Regions from separate parts of the Paenibacillus sp. A3M_27_13 genome, predicted to be linked through region 2. Evidence: a T-box and tRNA genes for the amino acid it is inferred to sense, from the RefSeq annotation. Region 2 holds a T-box; the other regions hold tRNA genes.
What was found. The T-box of region 2 lies ahead of argS (arginine--tRNA ligase). A T-box ahead of a tRNA ligase gene usually reads a tRNA of that ligase, here a tRNA-Arg.
Positions count from the first base shown of each region.

Region 1 (8,495 bases), on a different contig from region 2:
CTCCAGTTACAGAAACACCGCCATAAAGTTTTGCTGAATGGAGCCCTGGGTTGCTGTATACTGTTTCTCCTTGATTTGATACATGTGTAGGAACTCCATTTGTTGGATAATTAAAGGTATCCTTTTGCCCATTAGACCATACTAAAGAAATATTAACACGAGTTATTTAACGGGAATATCCCTTAGTCTTGGCACAACAAATTGATCATACTTTGTCAGTATCTTCGGTTTATTTCTTTTGGGAATGTTATTGTTTTTACTCATTCTGCTCACTTCCATCACGAAAAAAAGCCTATGCGAATGTGCATAGACCTTCGTTTTTAAAGTTGTGTTCCATTTACAGATTGCATCTCAGGGAATTTCCGTTGATATGTTTTGAACAGTACATACTTTTGTAAACCTTTGGATTGATGCAAGGCTTGTTGTGCCAGTTCAGTTGCTGCTGCATGATGATTTGATTTCAACTCCAATTCGGAAAGAAGCGCGTTTTTCATCCAAGGTGTTGGAATCTCGTGAATGATTTTGTGAGCTTCCGCATTATTTCCTTCTTCCATACACACGATAGCTCGATAGTAATTTTTATATGCCAGTGGTTTGATGAATTCGATTTCTTCTTTAACCGTCAAAATTTCTCTTTTATAGAAAGCAAAAACGGTTTTATATAACGCTTGTTTGTGAATTCCTTTATACTTTTGGAGCAATAGGCGAATTGAGTCTTCTACTTCTTCATCGGTTTCATTGGCTAGAGCATAAAATAGATGGTATTCTGGTTTATTCTTACGCGACATTAAAAACTTCTCTATTCTCTTCAAATTAGAATCCCATAATACAGTAAAAAGAATAGGAACATATAGTACGAGAAACATCAGGATAAAAATGATTATAAAAGCTAACACATTATTGATATGTAAATGATCCACAATCATCCACATGACAATGACAAATACAAGTACGACAAGATGTCTTATATTCCAGATCATATAGCCTCCCCTTTTCATGCTGTTGAACATGTTGATTTGTCTTATCAGGATTAATTCAACTAATTTGAATGTAATCCCTTCTTTTCCCTATAAGTAGTAGCTATATGGCCAGCACGAAAAAAGGGAACAGCCAATTATCGACCATCCCCCATATGTATTAGCTTACCCTGACAACAATCTAAACTCCTCTATACATAGATATACAGGGAGAGCCTCTGGCTACCCTCCTATAATAATATGAATACCTTTTACCAATCCACTTGTTTATAATCCTTTAAAAATACACCCGTGAGTGGTCTCTCTGCGTCTTTTCCTTCATAGATTGGATCGCAAATTCTAGCTGCAGCATCATTAAAATCCAATGGTAGATTTATCTCTCGACTACCCTTTACCTGTTCTGGAAACTGATTTGATACCCAGCCAGGATCTACGCTAGTTACAAATATTCGATGCTTTTTATACTCTTTAGACAAGGTTAGGGTCATCATATTAAGCGAGGCTTTTGCCATGTTGGTGTGGACATGATATCCACCTTTTCTTTTCATCTGAAATCGGCCTTCTGCCGCAGATACATTAACAATAAATCGATTTTGATTAGGACTCCTCATCATAGTATCCTTCAACTTTGTATTGAGCAAAAATGGAGCGGTCACGTTGATTAGCTGAACTTCGAGCATTTCAACCATGGAAATTTGATGGGATTGAGCTGTCCATGAATTTTGAAACGAATGATTGTGACTTACTACTCCCATTTCTTGATTAAAAAGCTGTAAATTTTGAATATCTTTTGTTTCATTCGTAGATTTATCAAAGTAAGAGATAGTCGTGCTGTTAGCAAGTAGACGTTGGTTGTCCATTATTTTTTTTTGGAGTTCCACTTCATTTAATTTTAATTCCTTATATTCCTCTTGCGACATTCTTACCGTCTGAGCAGCATTATTTATAATGATGTCTATGTAGGGAAACTCTTTATCTATGAAACGGGCAAACATTTCTACCCTTTCAATTTGGCGAAAATCTAATTCGTAGATATGGATGCGATCTTTCCAATTTTCAAAATCAGGCTCTTGGATATAACGCTGTAATGCATCATACGGAAAACGGGTTGTCAAAATGACTCGTGATCCGTCTCGTAATAGACGTAATGCAGTATGATATCCTATTTTTGTTCGTCCACCTGTAATCAATGCGATGTAAGATTCTAAATGATGCTTGGCTAGACGTTTTTTTTCATTGTATTCGCCACATGATTGGCACAGCTTTACATAGTGTTCATGAAATACAATATTTGATTCTTTACAAACATAGCATCTATACTGTCTGCCATTATCGTTTAATTTTTCATATTTTCTCATTTTATCACCTTAAATATTATTTACACATATAATAACATATGGTACAATTTTCTTACACAGTAGCTTAATTAAAGTGCCCGCCTTTCACGCGGGAGAATGAAGGTCTCAATCCTTTCTGTGTATGGTGATAGTTTAATGAAAATACCTTCCCGTCAAGAAGGAGATGGAGGTCTAACTCCTCCTCACCTTTAAAATTAAAATAGGATGGTCCTTAATTCTTGTTTTCTTGAGGGTTAGGGGCTTTTTTTGTTCTCAATTTTATATAAGCTCAATTCTAACTTATCGTAGCAAATTGGTATGAAACGTATAGCTGACCTAATAAAGTCGGCTTCATACTAGATCTGCTAACAAAGAAATTCCTTAATCATTCCATCATATTAAATGTTGTTTTGTCTTCACGTGCCCAAGCCAATTCCAAAGGTGTTTTTCCATTATCATCTTTAGCCTTAATGTCAGCCCCATATTTTAATAGGACTTCTACTGCTGCTGCATTTCCCTTACTGACAGCTCTATGCAAGGCTGATTGTTTATACTGGTTCCTACATTCAATATTAGCCCCATGATCCAACAGGAATTGAATACCCAAAATGTTATTACAATCCGCAAAATTATGTAAAGGGGGAAACGGTTTCTTTTCGCAATTCACATCACAGCCCAGCTCTAATATATCATTCAACAGAGCTTCATCTTTACAATGAAGAGCGATCCCGAACCCCTTCTTTTCTACCTCTTTTTGATAGATATCCGCATATTCCGTATGTATATAATTCACAATATCACTTGAATATCTAAATGCAATTTCAAGCGGTGTTTCAGCCAACGCACGTTTTCCTACATTTGCCCCTTTTTCTGCTAAAAGTCTAAATGCCTCTAAATTATTGTGTTTACAGCAAAACTGCAAAGCTGTACCGTGATATTTCAAAACCTTATCTAAATTGGATTTACTTGCGTTCGCAACGAGTTCCTTGATTCCTTCCATATCATTCATATAGCATGCAAACACTAGAGTTTCTTTAATTTTCTCGGCTTTTAATGATTTCCGTAAGGTTACTTTACTTTCCTCTCCCTCCGGTTCCAAATCATATCTCTGGTAGATAATCAATTCGAAGACATCACTATCATAAAGCTCTGGATTCATATCGTTTACAATACTATATTCCATTAATTTTCCAGCTTCCACTTTAATACAAAGAATCCCCTTTCCCCTCATTATCATCCCAATCTCATTTGTATATTTTTCAAAAAGAAAAACCGTTATATCACTAACATATGAGACTTCATTTTCAACAATCTTATAATATCCGCTGGTGAACGAATTCTCTGTACCTGATATTAAATAAATATAAGTTTTCCCTTTAATCACAGATTCATCGACAATACTGTTAACCAAATTCTCCACACTTTTCATACATCCATGCCCCCATGATTATACCTTCTTTATTTCTGATATATTAGCATGAAATTCATACGCCAGTAAAAAATCAAACTGATTTTAAACCCATTCAATTAAATTGTGTGAATCGTTATATAATATTTCCCAAAATATAACTTTAATTTCTGTACAATAATAAATAATTTGTAAATTTAGAATTCAATTTTAATGTGTTTTTTTCGATTAGAACTCAACTTTATTATATTTGATATCCGCTTCTCAGATTTTGAAAGGCGGCCCCTCAAAATCTGAGAAGCGGGTATCAAATTTTGAGAGGCGGGTTCTCAAAATTTGATAAACGTAATCGTCTATCAAATTTTGAGAGAGGAGGTATCAAATAATGACAGACCCCCTTTCAGATTTTGAAAGAGGAGGTATCAAATCTTGAAAGTAAAGAAGTACTTATTGAAGTAGCACTAAAAGGAAGTACTACGTATGAATAAGATATTTATCACCACAAGATTAAGGAGACTTACATAGAGACAAAAAAAGAAACTCCCGAAGGAGTTTCTAAAAAATAATTCGATTATAAAGATTTAAAAGAGTATCAAGCTCCTGTGATACCTTAACTACAACTGGAGCAGATAATATATTTCCAACAGCTGTATTGTGCATTTCTTGCCGTTTAAGGGCTATTGCTTTCTCAAGTGACTCACGATCTGGAAACATTTTTGCATCCCATTCAGAAAAACCTATAAAATCGTAATCTTTTATTTTCATATCCTTTTGTACTATCAGATGTTTCCTGGCGCCAAGCAATTCCTTTTCGCAAACAATTGCGAAGTGTCTACCTTTCATGTGACTGTCCGTCTGGTATTGCTCTTGTCTTGTAATTAGTTCTTTCATTTAAATCATTCCTCCGTAGAGTCCCCGCGGTCAGACGGGGACGTAGTTATACGTTCCCCTGACCGGGAGACTTACAGAAAATACAGTTTTAGCTTTTTAGGACGCAAAAAAGGAAGAAAAGAGCATACGTATCCCGTACGTTCGTTTTCTTCCTTAACATCCATTTCACTTATGCGAAAAGCATAGCTGTTCTCCGCTTGAACCATTCAGCAGAGAAAATCATTGATCTTGTAATATTTTTATAATACCACAAAATACAGAAGTATTTCACGTTTCCCCATAGAACGGTAATGATTTCACTAAGGTTCTGTCTGCAGGTTTTGTAATGGAGCGCCCTACAGTGTCTTCTCCCTCATCTTTTTGTTTACGCTAATTTCTGTAAACTATAACCATAGATTTTGCGTAACTTTATTCCAGACTATTCTCATGTCTAGTAGCAAATTTTTTATTACAACTTATACAAACGGTTTTGGCACGCTGGTTGGTATTTACTTAAGAGAACTTGAAAGAGGGAAATATTTAGCTGGAAAACGGCACGTTACTGCTATAAATGGTCATGTAGAGATAAAATGAGGACGTCAAGAGTCGCGCAGCGTTCATTTCAGCCTTGACATCCCTTTCCTAAGGGCAAGGCTGTGTAGATCCCTAAAAGGTCAATGCTGGGGCTGCAAAGCGGCGAGAGAGGGTGGTTTTTTCAATGGATCTTGTGTATAATTGTTTTCACGCAAGAAACATATGCGCCCGTGGTCCAACGGATATGACGTAGGCCTCCGGAGCCTGAGATCGAGGTTCGATTCCTCGCGGGCGCGTCTTTAAACATAAGATACTTGTACGTATCTTTTTATTAGATCTATTTCTCGTTCATCGATTTATTTAAAAAAACACAAGGAGCCACTTTAAAGGTGACTCCTTGTGTTTTTTTATTTCTAATATACGACTTCTTTACTTGCAGCATCTTCCCCATAGAAGGGAGAAACGCTTTTCAGTCCAAGCGCATGCACAACCCGATTAATCGTATCTAATTTGACACTCTGGCTCCCTGCTTCTATTTGGGAGATCCTAGCTTGGGTAGTACTAGCAAGGGAAGCAAGTTTCGTTTGACTCCATCCTAATTTGGTTCTTCGGGCTAACACCATATCTCCAATCATTACAGAAAAAGATGTTAAATAGTCTTCAACTTCAGGAATTTGTTTAGCTTCCTGCATAAAATTTTCGAAGTCCTGCCCTAATTTTTTCATCGTGAAACTCCTTTCAGCCACCATTAATATACTTACTCGGATCTTTTAAAAAATCAGGGATCATACGTTCCGTAATCTCTACCGCCCTGTCAAATTCTGGCGATGATGTTTTCATCTTCATCACTGAGTAAGTGAAGACCAATATCTGGTTACCTTCAAAAATGTGTGTAAAAAAGATGGCTCTGAAAGCCCCTTTGCGGTTCTTTTGGTTTACGCGTAGCTCATACAAAGGCTGATGAGACTTTAGTGCCTTAACAGGCTGTACTAACGTAAACGGAATACCCACATCATCTTCAGAAATTAGATTATGAATAAGAGCTTCAGGAATGCCGTATCTCTGAGCAAACTGTAGAGCACGTGTGATCCGCTGTAACAGCCAGATAGCTTCCGGATTGTTGGCGGCGGCCTGCTTACGCAAGCGTTCTAGTTCATTTAAAACAGGACGTTGTCCTGAATTATCTTTTGCAAACTCAATATATACCATTGATTATATCACATACGATATAATATGCAACTTATCGTATGTTTCTCCTTTCGTCTTCATGTAAGTTAGAAAATGAGCCTGATTAATCAGGTGAATCCATTTTTGTTCTATGAATTCATCTGCACTAGAAGAACCCCTGATATCATTCCAGCTCATGAAGTACCATGATAGGTGTGACACACTCGAACATGTTGAAATACATTTGCCATTTAAGGTTTTTAGCATTGTGTAGTCTACGAGAATTAAGCGGGGGAAATCTCCCGCTTTATCCGCGCAGAGATTCCCCCCTAATATTTGATTTCTTTTTGAAGGAAAATAATTGCCTTCAAACTCATGAATTTATGTCAACATGTAAAAAGTAACCGATTAATATGGATACTTCTTACGGTGCGCATTCTCACATTTGGGACAAAATGCATCACACTGCGCTTATGAATCCCATCTGAGTAATCGTCGTCGAAAAGATTCTGATTTTCATTCTCCGTTTGCATATATCTTCTCACCTTTTAAAAGGTTATTTTAATTATGAATTTTTTCAATATGCCGTTGTAATTCAGCTGTTAATTCCACTTTCAAAATATACTCGCCGTAATCCCCAAATGCACCGATCACGGTCAAAGGAATGGGATGTAGTTCAGGCTTGGCTACAAATACAGAAAAAGAAACTGTAGCTCCAGGTTGCGTTACCCCGATAGTCACTTTGAGAAGGGACAAAAAGAAAGCCGCTGCATTAGCAGTATTTATCCCTAGGGAAGTCCCCTTCTGATCTGGACATACGACAGTATCCCATGCTGCACGACTAACCAACATTTGAGGGGGAAAACCCATACTTCTAGATAACTCTGTGATATCTACCCACTCACCAGCTGCGATTTGTTCATTCATCGATCGAATATTTCGATTTGCAAGAGTTGCCATTAACATATAATTGTCTCCTATTTGTTAAGTGTGTATTTGATCACTTCTGAGTGATGCACTTTTTTCAGCAGGCCTAACATTTTTCACAATGAGGCGTAACTGTCATACAACAAAGAACCTATCATTTGAATGCATGCCACTTTAATCAGCATTACATCCTCCCTTTTTAGTACAAAAAAAAGGAGATGCAATATATGCATCTCCTCACCCTCTATACACGCTATGGAAATCAGTTCACTTTGGGTTTCTAAGGAAGTTCTCAACCGAGAACTTTTGTCTTAGTTGTTCAAACGGAACAGTGACTTGGCCAATGATATTAGATTGGTCCAACAAGTTGGCGTACCCAGCAATAAGAGCTGCATCGCCAACGGCAATTTGCTCGTCACCTTCATCACTCTCATTTTTAAGAGCAGGAACAGCAGTAACCACTAAAGTGCCTCCCATATATGTACGTTGGTTGTTTGTGTTCACTCGAACAAACCTCTCTTTTTGATCTTCTTGAGACATAATACATCCCTCCTGTTTGAATAAACAAAAAAAGCCCCGAACACAAAAAAAGGCATCGTCAAATAAATTGACCACCAATTTTGCATCAGAGCATGTACATTCATTGCCGTCACCAAGACAACAATATTCTCCTTCTCCATCGACTCATGTCGTCAGAGATCATCAATGTGTTTCCGAATAGCTATATTATAGCGTAATCTAACTTAGTTATCAAGATAGACAGATAATTCATCGGGTCATATACAATTTCTACCTCTCTAAGGACTCCCTTCAGCTTAGAGACTTTCCGATCCTGTTTCAGTATCAATGATAGCAACTGCTCCACGCCAATAGAGTGAAAAAAGACCTGCTAGAGTGATTTGTATTCATCCACAAATGTAATCCTTTGCTAACAATTGCTGTAAGCAATTGTTAGCAAAAGGATCCTACAGCTTAGGTTATGAGAAAGCAAAGTACGCTCGCGGGACGCTGGTAAACGTTATTTTCCTAGATGATTCTGGTTCTGTACAGATGAGAACAGGCATCGTTAAGGCAACAGGCGATGGACGTAAAGTCTTCTTCATGGTTTCTTAAAATCCAGTAGAGGGTACTCACGAGCCCTCTTCACCCTAAAGATATCTTGGACATACAATTGAACGAGGATCATTCGGTTGACGCCTTCTTTTTTTACACTAAAAGTATTGCAACTTTCTTTTAATGGATTCGTTAAAGAAAGAGAAAGGATGTGTAAATCTA
Region 1 is NZ_JANAVE010000006.1:70,096-78,590, forward strand. Features, by position in the region: gene NLX82_RS19525 (hypothetical protein) at 321-980, opposite strand; gene NLX82_RS19530 (SDR family oxidoreductase) at 1,229-2,335, opposite strand; gene NLX82_RS19535 (ankyrin repeat domain-containing protein) at 2,700-3,743, opposite strand; gene NLX82_RS19540 (aspartyl-phosphate phosphatase Spo0E family protein) at 4,278-4,613, opposite strand; tRNA gene NLX82_RS19545 (tRNA-Arg) at 5,351-5,422, shown strand; gene NLX82_RS19550 (helix-turn-helix domain-containing protein) at 5,540-5,851, opposite strand; gene NLX82_RS19555 (hypothetical protein) at 5,865-6,335, opposite strand; gene NLX82_RS19560 (hypothetical protein) at 6,855-7,259, opposite strand; gene NLX82_RS19565 (hypothetical protein) at 7,488-7,760, opposite strand.
Region 1: it has a tRNA-Arg gene. The T-box ahead of argS (arginine--tRNA ligase) is inferred to sense a tRNA for this amino acid. The anticodon was not compared.

Region 2 (8,495 bases):
CCACCGCCTCTCTGCTGTAGAACATGCAGACCGGATCGTCGTGCTGGAGCAAGGACGCATTATTGAGGAAGGGACCCACAGCGAGCTGCTTCAGGCTGACGGATGGTACCGACAACAGTATGAACGGCAACAAGTGGAATCTGATCTGACCTCAGGGGAGGTATCCTAATGAAACCTAATATCGGCAAAAGGCTATTCCAGTACGCGCTGACGAGCAAAGCAGGCTTTATTGCCGCTCTCATCGCTTTGGCTATCGGAGTAGCCGCCGAGCTCGCTGGTCCCTTCATCGCCAAAACGATGATTGACGACCATATGCTCGCTATTGAAAAACCATTTTATGAAACAACTAGTGTGGACGGAACTGTAAGCTATGCTGGAACCCACTTTAAGCGTGAAGATCGCTTTGAGTCCGGGGAGACCAAAGGTCGCGAAGCGAGGATTTTACAAGTTGGGAAATCTTTCGTATTTATCGATGGCTCGGTTAAAGTGGCTGACGGTAACCGCTCCTTTACGAACGGAACGCTGACTGTGACACGCGGCTCCGACACCTTTCGCTATGAAGCTAAGGCTCTGACAGCTGATGAACTGTATAGCTTTTACAAACCGGAAATGCCCGGTATCTTTCAGCTGATTGGCTGGTATTGCTTCTTCCTGGTTATTTCCATTTTTGCTGAATTCGGTAAAACATACTGGCTGCAATCCTCGGCGAACAAGGTCATTCAAAAGCTTCGGCTTGATCTCTACGCTCACATCCAGCGGTTGCCAGTTTACTTTTTTGATAACTTGCCTGCAGGCAAAGTCGTATCCCGTGTTACGAATGACACTGAGGCAGTCAAAGATTTGTTTGTGGCTGTGCTCTCAAATTTCACTTCAGGGATTGTGACGATGGCAGGAGTATATGTTGCACTCTTTTTGCTGGACTTCAGACTGGGTCTTATCTCTCTGTTTATAGTACCGTTACTGATCTTGTGGATTGTATTGTATCGCAAGGTCGCCACCCGCTATAATACGATCATTCGGTCCAGACTCAGTGAAATTAATGCGATTATCAATGAATCGATTCAAGGGATGTCCATCATTCGCGTATTCCGCCACCAGAAACAAACGCAGCAAGAGTTTGAAGAACTGAATGATGATTATATGAAGCATCAGAATAAAATGCTGAATTTGAACGCCTTCACTTCGCACAATTTAGTCAACGTGTTGAGAAATCTCGCCTTTGCCGTCGTGTTGTGGTATTTCGGATCTGAGGCGCTCGGAACTACAGGTAGTGCTGTTTCACTAGGCGTATTGTATGCCTTCGTCGATGTGCTGGGTCGACTGTTCCAACCTATGACGGGTATGGTCAACCAACTCGCCGTACTGGATACTTCCATCGTATCCTCAGGACGCGTATTTGAGTTGATGGACGAAACTGGAGAGCCGGTGACGGACGGCACGATGCCGCGCTACAAAGGCCAGGTAGAGTTTAACGACGTTTCCTTTGCCTACAAAAAGGATGATGTACTTAAACATATTTCCTTTACTGCACAGCCCGGGCAAACAGTTGCCCTTGTCGGACATACCGGATCAGGCAAAAGTTCGATTATTAACCTGCTATTCCGGTTCTATGATCCGCAAAAAGGAACGATCACCATTGACGGAACATCTGTCAAAGACATCCCTAAGCAATGGCTTCGCCATCATATGGGTATTGTTCTTCAAGATCCATATTTGTTTACAGGTACGGTAGCCTCTAATGTCAGTCTCGAAGACAGCCGAATCACGAGAGAACAGGTGAATAAAGCGCTGCATGACGTTGGAGCCGACAAATTGCTGGCCCATTTGCCGCAAGGATTCGATGAGCCTGTTATTGAAAAAGGTAGCACTTTATCAGCCGGGCAACGCCAGCTAATTTCCTTCGCTCGTGCACTAGCCTTTGATCCCGCAATTTTAATTCTGGATGAAGCTACTGCCAATATTGACACCGAAACGGAAGCGCTCATCCAATCCGCTCTTGAGGTACTCAAGAAGGGACGTACGACCTTTATCATTGCTCACCGTTTGTCCACCATTCGCAGTGCGGACCAAATTTTGGTACTTCATCGGGGTGAAATTGTTGAACGGGGTAGCCATGACGAACTTATGACTCAAGGCGGTCGTTACTTCCAAATGTATCAGCTCCAGTCGGGAACAGTTGCAACAGATTCGGCTTCATCCTCTGCTACGCCTTCTGCGCAAGATGACCTGCTTGCAGGCAAAGTCAGCATTTAAAGCTTGAATAGCCCTATTGCTTAGGGCTAACGATTAACATTTGGTATGAAAAAAACCAGCAAGTCTCCCCTACAAATTGGAGGCTCGCTGGTTTTATTTATATCTATAACATAGGGCTCGTAATTTTATTTAGCTACAGACGTGCCTGTTCCTGTGGGCGGAAGCACTGTTCCATCTACTGCTTTAAGCGTAACCTTATACTTGCTGTCTACCAATGTGCTTGTGTGGGTATCCGTAATGACCTGAATATTCATTTCCCCTGGCTTTGGACTAGTCAGCTTGTAGTAAATTACTGCATTCGTATCATCTACGTAGTCGATGTGATCCACTTCAATGCCGTAACCTGGATTAGGTGCCTGCAGACGGGTGATTGTCACTTTGTTCTGCTCGTCATTTGCCTTCTCTATACTCATACTAATGTTATTTTGTTGAACCGGATCTACAGGCTCAGCCGGATTTTCAGGAGTAGCTTCAACCGTTTTATGACTTTGTACAAATTCGGATGCGTTATAGACCATTTCTGCTGCCTCCATCCGCGTTACTTTACGATCCGGGTTAAAGTTGCTCTGTTCGTCCAATTTTGCAATTTTGGTCAATAGCAGGAATTGAACGGCTGCATTTGATTCCTGGTCTAGTTTTTTGCCATCCGCTACATTAATTAACATACGGACAGTTGGATATTCACCCGTTGCACTCACTGCTTTATACAGAATATTCGCAAATTGTTCTCTTGTCATACGGGTGCTTGGATCAATATCTGGTGACAAAGGGATTTGGTGTTGGGCTGCAATCCGATAGGACTGGGCATACCATGCAGAAGCCGGAATGTTTGCAAAGGAACCCGTTGTGAAATCAGGCATTACCTGAAGATCCATTGCACGAACAACCAAGTGTACTCCTTGTGCATACGTGAGCGTTTGATCCGGTGCAAATTTATCCTTGGTTATTCCTTGAATAATTCCTTTGTCCTGAAGTGAGTTTACGATCTTCTCCTGTTCAGTTCCCTTTATATCACGAAAAGCAGAGGCCGACGTAGCTACTGCCAATGAGCAGATGACAAGCAGGGCAGCTGTCACGCTTTTGTTCTTTTTCATGAGATACACCTCCATGTTTACTTTGCTTCTACACTTACCGACGCAATAAAAGCATCAAATGTTTCAAATATGCACAAATTGGTTGCAAAACAGTGGAATACCTGCGTTTAGTGTACCCGTCTAACTCTTTTCTGCTCACAATCTTTATACATACCCAAAAGTGCCTGTAACCGATTTATTTTTTTACAGTATTCCTTTGGAATATCCAGGTCTGGGTAGCAGTCATCCCGCCAGCAAAAACTCGCTCCCCTTTGTTCGCTTTGCTTACATCCGATTCGGTGCTTTCAGACCAAGAAGTTGCAGCGCGCATGCCAGAATATCGGCAGTTTGTTCCGCCAACTGAATACGCCACTGTCCACCATCGACAATCCTTTCCTTGGCGTAAAAACGGTTAAACGCCTGGGCCGTATCCAATGCAAATCTCGCAATTACCGAAGGCTCCAGTTGGCGAACCGCACGTATCAGTTGTCCGTGATAGCGATCCAACTGCTTAAGCAGCGCCCAACCTGTGTCACCCAACATTCCATCCGATACGTCATTCAAATCACGAGAATGGCTATCTTGGACAAGGGCGTTGTCGCTAGAATTGGTATTATCAACATCGACGCGAGCGTGAGCTTTCTCCAGAAGGCTGCGAATGCGCGCATGAGTATACTGCACATAAGGCCCGGTCTCGCCTTCAAAGGTCAGCGCCTCCTCCAACGAAAAATCCACTTCATTCAGCCGGTTGTTTTTTAAATCACCAAAAATAATCGCCCCGATACCAACGTCCTCAGCTACTGCCTGTTGTTCCTGCAAATCGGGGTTCTTCTGAGTAATGATGGCTTGAGCACGCGCTATAGCTTCATCCAGCACCTCCTCCAGTTTGACAACTTTTCCGCGTCTTGTGGACATTTTCTTACCCGCAAACCGCATTAATCCAAACGGCACATGCTCACATTGCTCCGCCCAAGCCTCCCCTGCATGCTTCAGCACCGCAAACACCTGCTGAAAATGCAACTTCTGTTCTCCACCAACGACGTACAGCAACCGATCAGCCTTCATCACTTCATGACGATAAATCGCTGTTGCCAGATCACGTGTCGGATAAATGGTGGTCCCATCCTTTTTTAGAATAAGACACGGAGGCAGTTCCTCGTCTTCCAGACGAACCACGAGCGCACCATCACTTTCCTCCAGCAATCCTTTTGCTCTTAATTGAGCAACAACTGCCTGCATCTTATCATTGTAAAAACTTTCTCCCAGCACATGGTCAAATGTAATGTTCAGACGCTGGTACATACGATCAAATTCACCCAGACTAACTTCAACAAAAAACTCCCATAGTTGTTGAGCCTCAGCATCCCCATGCTCCAAACGTCGGAACCACTCGCGGCCTTCATCCTCCAAAGTCGGATTATGCTCGGCCTCCTGATGAAAACGAACATATAGCTTCAGCGATTCACCAATCGGATCATGTTGTAGCTGCTCCTCATTTCCCCATCTTTTATAGGCCGCAATTTGCTTGCCAAACTGTGTTCCCCAATCCCCAAGATGATTCACACTAATTGGAACATATCCGGTTTCACCAAGAATACGATACAAGGCAGCACCGATAACAGTAGAGCGAAGATGACCGATACCAAACGGTTTGGCAATATTGGGCGAGGACATATCAATAACTACCCGCTGTCCGTGCCCGATATTGGGCCTGAGGAAATCGGCCTTGCTCAATTCAGCAAGCATAAGTGGAATATGAACAGATCGATCCAATGTTATATTTACATAGGCACCCGATGCTGAAGCAGTTAAACCTTCTTCATGATTCACTAGCTCCGCCAATTCCAGTGCAATGTGCTGTGGAGACTTTCGAAACTTTTTGGCCAGCACAAAACAGGGAAACGCCACATCTCCCCATTCAGGCTGCGGAGGCACCTCAAATAAAGATAAAATTTCTTTCTCCTCCAAGCCCGTATGGGCCAATATCGCTTGAGCAGCAATCCTCATCAACATGATCTCTCTCCTTCTTTTTATAGAATCTAACAAAAAAAGCCCCCGCCTCTTGAAATAATTCAAGAGACGAGAACTTCAATATCCCCGCGGTACCACTCTTCGTAAATCGGTTGTGCAGCTAAAGCTAACTTACACAAATCGCGATTTCACTCCAATGACTAATAACGGTGTCTGCCGGGCTGATCTACTAGAAATTCTGCTCGTTGGATCAACCGTCTCCCGGGTGCGCTTCACATCGGACCTCATACCGGCTTACACCTCTTCCGGCTCGCTGTAATGATACGGCTCCGCTGCTACTCTCCCGTTCCATGACGTTAATTCCAATCATTATACAAACCTATTCAGTAGAAAGCAACCTATTATTTCCTCTTCAGGCACTAGTTCCATATATGTAATTACACTGCCACCAACTGGCGGCACGCCTGAACGCAACGACGGCAGGCTTCTGCACAATGCTTGCAGTGATCATGGGAATGCTTGCTGCATTCAGCAGCACATACCTCACAGGCCTTGGCGCACAGCTCACAGATTTGCTCGGCAAAATCCGTTCCACGCTGCAGCATTTGAGCAGCAAATCCGCATATTTCTGCACATTCCCTACTCACTCGAATACATTCACGCAGCATAGCTAAATCATATTCCTTCAAACTCGCTACGTAACATACATTGCAAGCGTTCATACATTCCAGGCAAGCATCCACGCATTGTTGGTATGAATGATTCATATTACATTACCTCCCAGTTGTTGACCCTGCTGTACTATTACCCGCTGACCCTTGAGATTAATCATTTGATGTGCGCGCTTTCAATAAAATAAAAACAAAGTAATCCCGACTTATGTAAGGAAGTGTACTATATTCCAGTGTGCAAGTGCAAGGATATTAATCACATGGATTTTTAGCCCCTGTTTCTGACTTGCATACACTCAGTCATTGCTCTATTGTAAAAAGTGTATGTCTAACCACCGATCAAGGAGTGAGCATTTCAATGAATATGTCTTCTGTAGAGGAGCATCGACAGGAATCCCCGCAACAGGTTAATTGCATGGTCGTGACTGTCTCGGACACCCGCACCGTGGAAACAGATACTGGGGGACGACTGCTCATGGATCTACTAGAAACCAATGGATATAAGGTTGTTCGATATGTCATTGTCAAGGACGACTACGAAGGTATTCAGCAGTTAGTATCCGAAGCAGCGGCACAGAATGAAATCGAGGCTGTACTTTTGACAGGCGGCACTGGTATTTCTCCACGTGATACTACATATGAAGCCGTCTCCTCTCTACTGGATAAGGAACTACCTGGCTTTGGAGAAATCTTCCGTTATTTAAGCTTTGCTGAGGACATTGGTTCAGCAGCTATATTAAGCCGGGCTGTAGCTGGCACTGTGGGCCAGACAGCTGTATTTTCTATGCCTGGCTCACGCGGAGCCGTTCGTTTGGCAATGGAACGCATTATTGTCCCTGAGCTACGACATGTGATGAGAGAAATTTATAAATAAGCTCCTATTTCCTACATGCCGCGACACAAAAAGGCACCCCATACATTCATGAGGTGCCTCTTCCAACTATTCTTTTTCTTCAACTTCGGGCTGCATATAGCTATCGATCAGCTTTTGCTTCAGCTCCCATACCTTCTCGCTCAGATTTACACGATAAATTTCAGGGTTCAGCTTCCGCAAATATTCTGGCCAAAACAGTTTCAACTGTGAAGTATGGTAGGCACGAATTTCATCCAGCTCAGGAAGCTCATATACCTTCTGTCCATTTATAAAAATAGGCTCAAGCATTGGTACGGCTTCATAATTTTCTACATACTTCTTCATATACGGATGCAAAGGGTTAAACAGCTTCAGGCGCTTACCATTACGCGGACGCTCTTCATCCGGGAAAGAAATATAATCGGCCACAGCTCTCCCTTTTTTCTTATCCACAATGCGATATACATCCTTCTTGCCTGGTGTGGATACTTTTTCTGGGTTACCCGAGATCTTAATCGTCGGCAACATTTCGCCATCCACTTCACGCTCAACCAGCTTGTACACCCCGCCAAGCGAAGGTTGATCTGAAGCCGTAATAAGCTGTGTTCCTACACCCCATACATCAATACGTGCCCCTTGGGCTTTCAGGTTAAAAATCGTATTTTCGTCCAAATCATTGGAAGCTACGATTTGTACGTAATCTAAGCCTTCAGCATCGAGCATTTCCCGCGCCTGAATGGATAGATAAGCCAAGTCACCGCTATCCAGACGGATTGCATTCATACGCTTGCCCTGACTCTCCAGCATTTTTGCTGTCCGAATCGCATGAGGAACACCACTTTCCAGCGTGTCAAAGGTGTCTACCAACAGTGTAACCTGGTCTGGTAAAACCTTCGCATACACGTCAAACGCCTCCTGCTCCGTCATAAAGGTCTGCACCCATGAATGGGCATGTGTTCCCTTCGTCGGGATTCCAAAGTGCTCGCCTGCCAGCATATTAGAAGTCGCGTCAAAACCTGCCACATAAGCTGCTCGTGCTCCCCAAATCGCCGCATCTGCTTCCTGCGCACGCCGTGTTCCAAATTCGAGCAGTGTATCGTCACTTGCCACCTGCTTGATGCGCGATGCCTTTGTCGCAATGAGTGTCTGATAGTTCATAAAATTCAGTAATGCCGTCTCGACAAGCTGCGTTTCCATAATCGTTCCTTCGACACGTACCAGAGGCTCGTTTGGAAAAACAAGTGCCCCTTCTTTCATCGAATGGACTGTTCCACCAAACTTAAACTGGCGCAGCGCCTCCATGAACATGGGATCGTAATTCTCCTCCTGTTCAGACAGATAGCGAATGTCCTCTTCTGTAAACCGCAAATTTGCAATATAATTCACAATGCGTTCCAGACCAGCGAACACGGCGTATCCATTACCAAAAGGGAGTTTACGGAAATACGCCTCGAACACAGCTTTACGCTGATGACTTCCGTTCACCCAATGGGCGTACATCATATTAATCTGATATTTATCTGTATGTAATGCGAGGCTCGTTGACTGCATCGTAATCATCCTCTCTGACTGTCCCCAGGTTTGTGGCAGCGTACCGCCTCATCTGCCCAGATTCAGCAATATCCGGCTCCATTTTGTTATCGGACATTGGTGCACAATCGTTAAGTTATTTTA
Region 2 is NZ_JANAVE010000002.1:1,162,479-1,170,973, reverse strand. Features, by position in the region: gene NLX82_RS11940 (ABC transporter ATP-binding protein) at 1-169, shown strand, start outside; gene NLX82_RS11935 (ABC transporter ATP-binding protein) at 169-2,253, shown strand; gene NLX82_RS11930 (S-layer homology domain-containing protein) at 2,379-3,347, opposite strand; gene argS (arginine--tRNA ligase) at 3,612-5,339, opposite strand; T-box leader at 5,399-5,657, opposite strand; gene NLX82_RS11920 (four-helix bundle copper-binding protein) at 5,735-6,064, opposite strand; gene NLX82_RS11915 (MogA/MoaB family molybdenum cofactor biosynthesis protein) at 6,327-6,842, shown strand; gene NLX82_RS11910 (nicotinate phosphoribosyltransferase) at 6,909-8,372, opposite strand; gene NLX82_RS11905 (cysteine hydrolase family protein) at 8,493-8,495, opposite strand, start outside.

Region 3 (8,495 bases), on a different contig from region 2:
CACCCCTTTACAGATTAATCGGTTTAGACAGCACCTGGTCAATGATACCGTATGCTTTTGCCTCTTCCGCTTCCATGAAGAAATCCCGGTCAGTATCACGTTCGATTTTTTCGAGGGGCTGACCCGTACGCTCTACATAGATTTGATTCAGCTTAGCACGTGTTTTGATAATCCAGTCCGCATGAATCAGCATATCGGAGGCTTGCCCCTGAATGCCACCGAGCGGCTGATGGATCATGACTTCACTGTTGGTAAGTGCGTATCTCTTGCCTGGTGCACCCGCTGTTAGCAGCAACGACCCCATACTTGCAGCCATGCCTACACAGATCGTCGATACGTCCGGCTTAATGAATTGCATTGTATCATATATACCCATGCCCGCAGTTACAGAACCGCCTGGCGAGTTAATGTACAAATTAATATCCTTCTCTGGATCTTCCGCAGAAAGGAACAATAGCTGTGCAATGACGAGATTGGCGACATCGTCATCAATCGGGCCACTTAGGAAAATAATACGATCCTTAAGCAACCGCGAGTAAATATCGTAAGATCGTTCTCCTCGATTCGTTTGTTCCACAACCATAGGGACGAGACTCATCACGACCAACCTCTTTTCTTTATTAAAATGAACACCTGTATTCATCCGCTTCCTTATGTCCCATTAAAACGGAAGCAGCAAGCATGAAACGTGAACACCTTACAAAATATTTTAACATGTTCAGAGTCTCGTGTCATATTTGCATGCGCTCATATATGCAGTGCGGGCTGTTTAAAGTACACTCTGCCGAGACCTTCTCATATTTAACCATGTTTCGTATGTATGTGCAAATATACGGTAGTGACTTATGTAAAACAAGAAAACACGACTCACAGCACTTTCCATAAACGACTAAAATTTGGGTTACCAAAGGTAAAAATAAGGCACGTAACTTTCACTACGTGCCTTATCCCTATCTAATTGCTACGTTGCAGCTTGTTACAGCATACTCCGTATATTTATCGTCTGAATTATTCAGCAGCTTCAACTGGCGCTTCTACTTCTTTGCTGTTTTCCACCAACAAAGCAATTGTTTTGCGCAGTGAAATTTCTTCTTTCAGGTTAGCGAACGAGCCGTTACCTTCCAGAATGCTGCGGATTTCCTCAACTGAACGTTTGTAAGCTTCAGCCATGTTTTTCAGTTCTTCATCAATTTCCGCTTCGGAAACTTCGATGTTTTCTGCTTTAGCCACTTGCTCCAGCACGAGATTGTTACGTACGCGCTTCTCAGCATCAGCTTTCATTTGCTCTTCCAGGTCTTCCTTGCTTTGACCAGAGAATCCGAGGAACATTTCAAGGTTCATACCTTGGCTACGCAAACGGTTGTCGAAATCGCGAACCATGTTTTGCACTTCGCTCTTCACCATTGCTTCAGGAATGTCGATTGTTGCATTCTCAGCAACTTTCTCCACTACAGCACCCTCACGGGCTGCTTTAGCTTCGTTTTCCTTACGATCCAACAATTGCTTTTTCAAGTCTTCCTTGAATTCAGCCAGTGTGTCAAATTCGCTTACATCTTTAGCAAATTCATCGTCCAGTTCAGGAAGAACTTTGCGTTTCAGTTCGTGAACTTTCACTTTGAATACCGCTTGTTTGCCAGCGAGGTCAGCAGAATGGTAGTTCTCAGGGAACGTTACTTCAACGTCCTTGGAATCGCCAGTGTGCAAACCAACCACTTGCTCTTCAAAACCAGGGATAAATGTGTTAGAGCCCAGTTCCAAAGAATACTTCTCAGCTTGTCCGCCTTCGAACGGCACACCGTCCACGGAACCGTCGAAGTCAATAATAGCTGTATCACCGGATTGAGCAGCATCTTCATCAACGACAACCAATTCAGCATGACGTTGTTGCAGGCGCTCCAGTTCTTGAGCCAATTCTTCGTCGCTTACTTCGAGTTTGCTTACAGGCACTTCTACGCCTTTGTAATCGCCCAAAGTCACTTCAGGTTTAACAGTAACCTTCGCTTTGAACTTGAAAGATTCGCCTTTAGCAAATTGATCAATTTCAACGTCAGGGCTGTCAACCGGGAAGATGTCCGTTTGCTCTACAGCTTGGCTGTAAGCTTCTGGCAACAGGATGTCAATTGCATCCTGGTACAGACTTTCAATACCATAGCGTTTTTCAAAGATAGGACGTGGTACTTTACCTTTACGGAATCCTGGTACACTTACTTGTTTTGCCACTTTATTAAAAGCTTTGTCGAGTGCAGCGGCTACACGATCCGCGTCAACCTCAACTTCAAGAACCCCAAGGTTCTTCTCTATTTTCTCCCAAGTTGCTTTCATTTTATGCTTTCCCCTCCAACAAAATCTTCACTTAGTTTTCATTACAATCAACGCACACAAAATAACCACTATAGTATATCTAACATTACTGTCTTTTTCAAGAGCAGCCCTTTGAATGCTTCACAGGTAAACGTTTCCGGTCATTAAGGAGTGTTCATTCCCGCCGCTACGAATAGTCGCATCGAGCGATACGCCTGCTCAAAACGGAAACGCAACGCATCTGTAATGCCATATATAGCACGGGTTTCTTCCTCATTATTATTTCCGTTCAAACTTTCCGAAACTGTCTGGTGGAGTGCTGCAGCCCAAATATCCGGCATTCCGTCCTCTTCCACCAACATTGATCTATAATCTTTCGTACCGTATACTGCCATCACAAACTGTGACCACAGCTCCTGTGCAAAATAGAATAGTGTAGGCTCGTGCACCTCAGTCTGATCGGCCACCCGTTCCAAAATACGCATAATCGACTCTGGAAAATCACCTGGCTGTAACGGAACCGTTTCAATGTCGATTTCCGCTTGTTCATCACCCCGTCTGATTTCTATCGTCCCTTCCGTTCCGCGTCGTCGCATGGTCTGTAGAACACGGAATTGAAGTAAAGGATGGATTTCCCGTTCCGTAATCCAGCGAAGCAAGGCATCGTCGATTTCTGGGAGTTCCAGATAGGACAACTGCTCCAATGCTAAAATCGTCTGTTCGGATAAGGGTTCATCCATAGCCATCCGCAACAGCTTGTTGCCGTAGCCTGCATCCTGCTCCTGCTTAAAGCGTGCATGACGGCGAGCTAACTCTACTTCACTGACTTCTTCTTCCACAGCGTCCGTTACCGCCCCGCTGTCAGCGTACTGTGGAAATGCAGCTTCCAGCCATTGTAATAGAGCGTTCCATTCATCGTATTGCTTCTGCTCCTGTCCCTGACACTGCATTAAAAAACGCAGCATCGCCATCGCCTCTCCGTAACGTTCGTTTTCAAGCATCACAGTAAGTTGAATTTGATAATAGTCCAGTGTCTTCGGAAACAATACAATATTATTTTCTTTTGTCGTCACCTTGGAGTCCTTTATTCAAGGCACCCCCTCTCCTTCGCAAGCTCAAGTATTTGTAGATTATATGAGAAACAGTAGCCGAAGTCCAACCACTCGTCTTACACATATTCACCTGTATTCTAACATACCCTTTTATAAGGCAAAAAAAACTACGTCTACTCAGAATTTATGCTGTATAAAGCTTAAATAAGCGATATATGCAAAATAAGACTTGAATTTCTTTTATCCATATGATATATTAATATTCGCTTGAATTTTATGTCCCAGTAGCTCAGCTGGATAGAGCAACGGCCTTCTAAGCCGTCGGTCGGGGGTTCGAATCCCTCCTGGGACGTCATAACAAGATGCTTCCATAATGGAGGCTTTTTTTGTTCTCATGAGATAAACCACGGGGGAACGTCGGGCCATCGGCATCGTTAGCCTATACTTCGCAGTCGACCATAGGAGAGTTCTCTCCTGATATATTACACCAAAAAAAGCTTCCGCAAGGGAGCTTTTTTTCATTATAAATAATGTAGAAAGAGTAGTCTGCCCAACGCTACTTTAGGCGCTGGTTTCAAGTCTCTACTCTTTCAAAAAAACGCAGAAATTGCTATCATCTATCATGTTGCACCATTTTTAAGTAAAGGAGGTAGACTGACTCCCTTGACTACGAATAACCTCCAAAAGTCGCGGGAAATTCATCGTTTTCTTGCCACTTTGCTTTCTATATTAGGTACTGGATTGGGTATGTTTTATCTCGCCATTCCTTCCTATATGATTGGAGGAGCGGCTCTTATCATCACACAGGGAATTCTGATCTATTTTACAATGTTTTCACTCGGATACCTGCTTATTATCTCGGGACCGTTGGCCATTCTTTTTCACATTTTAGGCATTGTTTTTACAGTACGATCTTTTCAAATTCCACACCATGCGGAGAGAGCACCGACAGGTGTATCCTTGCCATCCAAATGGCGCACTTTACTCAGTCTCGCTTTAGGAGCTACACTTCTACTTCTTGCAGTCACAATGAAATACGTAGATATTATCGAGCCTTTTACACAAACAGGTGAAAATAAACGCAACGTAGCCGCAGAATCAGAGCAATATCTGGAGCAGAAATATGGAGAGGACTTTCAAATTCAAAATATTAGCTATCATAGTATTCCCTTCACTGAATATACCATGGAGGCGATCTCTAATCGTCATCCTTCCGTCCTCTTTAACATGACCAAGCGTCCTTATGATGATGTCCCATTTAGAGAAAATTATCTTAACGCCCTTTGGGAGAGTCAACTGGACATGAAGCTCAAACCCGTTATACAAAAGCTATACGATGATTCAGCCGCTGTTCATTCTGGAGTGCAAGAAGGGAACACGGATAAAATGATCAAAGAATACGACGATTTTAAACTGAATCCCAAAGCGGTCGGCGATCAGTATATTCGTATAATTGTATTCGAGGATCTAACTGACTCAGGATTGCCATTGGAAAAAGAACGAGTATTACAAACCGCGAAAGTTCTCAAGACAGTGTTGGCCGGAAATAAAGCCTCATTAGATATCGAATACTTCCCTTCGACTATGAATACCAAACGAAACCTTAAGGCAATAGAAATAAACGATTATATGTTTGGTCAGGACCATTTTGATGAAAAGACCTATGAAGTCCAGATAGAAGACATTTATAAACTTGTGTCAACAAAGGATATACAAATCACATCGCTTGACCGCGTGAATTAGCAAGGAGATTAATCAAATGAAATTAATATCTTGGAATGTAAATGGCTTAAGAGCCTGTGTGACCAAAGGGTTTTATACTTATCTAAAAGAAACAAATGCCGATATTTTTTGCGTACAGGAAACGAAGCTTCAAGAAGGTCAAATCCTCATGGAGAACATGGAGGAATACACACAATACTGGAATTATGCTGAGAAAAAAGGATATTCCGGCACGGCTATTTTCACCAAAATCAAGCCGCTCTCTGTGCATTATGGACTTGAAGAAAATGAAGAACCGGAGGGCCGAACCATTACTTTGGAATTCGAAAAATTTTATCTCGTCAATGTGTACACACCAAATACCAAACGGGACTTATCCCGACTGCCCTACAGACTGGAATGGGAAGACCGTTTTCGCAGCTACCTGCAACAACTGGATGCTTTGAAGCCTGTCATCGTTTGTGGAGACTTGAACGTAGCTCATCAGGAGATCGACCTCAAAAATGCCAAAGCTAACTACGGAAATGCCGGATTTACGCCTGAGGAACGGGAACGCATGTCACAGCTGCTAGACGCCGGATTTATAGATACCTTCAGATACTTTTATCCTGACCGGACGGATGTTTATTCCTGGTGGTCCTACATGCTAAAGGTGAGAGAAAGGAATATCGGCTGGCGGATTGATTACTTCCTCGTCTCGGAGAGACTTCGTCCGCTATTGATGGATGCGAGCATTGATTGTCATATTACAGGCAGTGACCACTGTCCTGTGATATTGGAGTTGCAAGATATTTCAGCATAGCCCCCCCTGCCTGGCACAAGGATTTATGAAGTCTTAAAAAGCCGTCATGCTCTGTTATTGCAGCATGACGGCTTTAATTAATGGAGCTATTTCCCCAAATATACCTCGATACGGGAAATCAACCGCTCTCTCACATCTTGCGCCTCTTTTTGATCTAATACAGCCTGGCTTATCGTCTTCTTTTCGCCACTGGCGTAATGCAGTACATACTGGGTCACTATGCATTCCGGTGCATAAGTATCCTTGCGATCCGTATTAAAATAAGTCACCTGGCAGCTTCCGAGAAAACAGAAAGATAGCTCACCTGTAGCTGTGAACAGCCAGCCTGGCAGCTTGGGCTCCAGTCTCAAGGATAGGCCCCTATGATCATAGCCAAACGGTTGCCCGCCGGTCATCATCCATATCCACATATGAATAAATTCTGCCGTAGATCCGCTCAGCCTCGCAATATATCCCGTTCCATGCAAACTTGCATCAGGATTAGCAATACTAGCAATAAAGGAGCTGTTCTCCAGCGTGCTTCTTCCGTAGACCTCTGGGTCCATAAAAGGCGGTAATGCTTTTTTAATGTCTGAAAAAAATTCAGTGTATAGACCCGCCCTTAAGCATTCAAGTAAATATTTATATTCCATATGCATAAATATAGATTCATTTTCCAGCCAACCCGGTGTAAAAGCTCTGGAACGACCGAGTTCGAATGGCTGCCCCGCCAGACTTTCATTCACCTTATACATGCCCAGCTTCCTGTCGTAAAGTCCACTCTGCCTGATTTGCCGATACAGCTTCTGCCCATTTACAATGTCACCAACCACTTTCATAGCCCGGGTCGGTCCCTCCAGAAAATATGGTGTATCCTTACGTTCGAAGGAATGTATGTTTACGAGCTTGTCCCCGCAGTCATCCTCCTGTACCTCGAATTCTCTGGCTTCATAATAAAAGAAGGTTGGGTATATTCCCTCACCGATAAGCAGAGCCTTATCCATCCCCTGTTGGAGCTTACGTTCAGCCTGGCGCAAAAACACCAGCACATCATCAAACGCTAGCGGTGTCTCTACCCCTTCAAATCCAAAACGAACTGTTTCTCGATACGCTTCTCTAGCATCCGAAATTCGTGACCAGAAGCTGTAATCCTTGCTTTCATTCCTGTAATCAGCCTCATCAGAAGCGTGGTAGTATTCCTCCATTGTGAGCCTCAGCTGTTGGATCAACTTAGCAACTTCTCGCGGCAACCGTAGCACAGAATCGCCCGAAAGCTTCACCTGTGCATTTATTAAAAATCTTACGAGTCGCTGTAATTCACACAGTTCACTGAATCCAGAAGCAAACAGCCCCGGAAGTCCGTTCATGGAATCATTCCATCCCGGCTTGCCCGCCTCCATCTCAATTCCCAAGCCCTCCGGGTCCAGCGTGGACAGCTTGATGGCTGCCAATGACAGCAGCTTTTCATATAAATTGGACTTATAAATCTCTCCGCTTCCATGTTCGGTTCGAACCCAATGAACATCGCGATCCCGGGCGTGCAGCTGAGCTTCTTTCTCCTTGCTCTCTACGACCGCCCCGTACTGACGGATACGTCCGTCCTTCATCTGCACGTATTTGTTTCGACGTGGCTGTACCCATGCCGGACTGTCGTAATACATGTACTCTCGGGTCGCGAGCAAGAGTTCCTCTTGTTTGTCCGGATAAATACTTAGATAACTTTCGATTAGATCCATGTTATAAGTCCAATGGTCGATCCAAAAACCTTCACCAAAATCAGCCTCATAGCATTGTTCGGAATGCTTGAGAGCTTCGGTTACAAACGTCTCAACCGTTTGCTTTAGCGCGATGTTGTCATGAATGATATGTTGAATCAGCTCACCCGGGGTGAACGACGATTGGAAAAAAGCACGCAAAGACGAATGATCTGCCACCTCCACCTGTCCTAGCAACGGTTCCAGCTCTCGTATTTGAAAGCTACACCCCTTTACAACAAGCGGATTATAGCCGTCTGGCTGAATCAGGCTCATAAACAAACGGATATTGAAATCTCCTACGCCGGGGTTAAACCACACATCATTTCTCCGGTTCTGGTTTGCATCGCGAAAATTACCATTTCCTTGAGAATAATATCCCGCCTGGAGCTTAAAGAAATTATAGTCCCGTTCCAGATCCCCATGCTTGCGCGAAAATACATGATATACAAATGGTTGCTCGGTGCCGTTATCCAGCAGCAATGGATAACCACCGCGTAACAGGTTATCCAGATAGTTCTGACGGCAGTATTCGTCAAATAACGGAATGGATGTCCGCGTTGCCATTTCATCCGTCAACTCTTCGATCAACGCTTTGGCTTCCTCCGCCTTCCGCTCAATATAAGACATGGTTGCAATTTCCGTAATCCGTTCATTAATAGAGTGAATATCATTCACATGCCCGATGATCGTACAGTGATTGACGGCAGTACCTGCCGCTAGTCGTGCTGTGTAGCCGCTAAACCCACAAGGCACTTTATTCGTCGTCACAGGCTGCTGTGAAACCAAGTCTTCGACGCGTGAATGGATAAAGCGATCCGGGAAGGTCAGTGCCGTATTTTCACCAAATATTACGGACGGATCGACAATTGGACTCAATAGCCT
Region 3 is NZ_JANAVE010000004.1:46,224-54,718, forward strand. Features, by position in the region: gene clpP (ATP-dependent Clp endopeptidase proteolytic subunit ClpP) at 8-598, opposite strand; gene tig (trigger factor) at 1,009-2,322, opposite strand; gene NLX82_RS16470 (hypothetical protein) at 2,466-3,374, opposite strand; tRNA gene NLX82_RS16475 (tRNA-Arg) at 3,632-3,705, shown strand; gene NLX82_RS16480 (hypothetical protein) at 4,017-5,096, shown strand; gene NLX82_RS16485 (exodeoxyribonuclease III) at 5,113-5,877, shown strand; gene NLX82_RS16490 (cellobiose phosphorylase) at 5,964-8,495, opposite strand, start outside.
Region 3: it has a tRNA-Arg gene. The T-box ahead of argS (arginine--tRNA ligase) is inferred to sense a tRNA for this amino acid. The anticodon was not compared.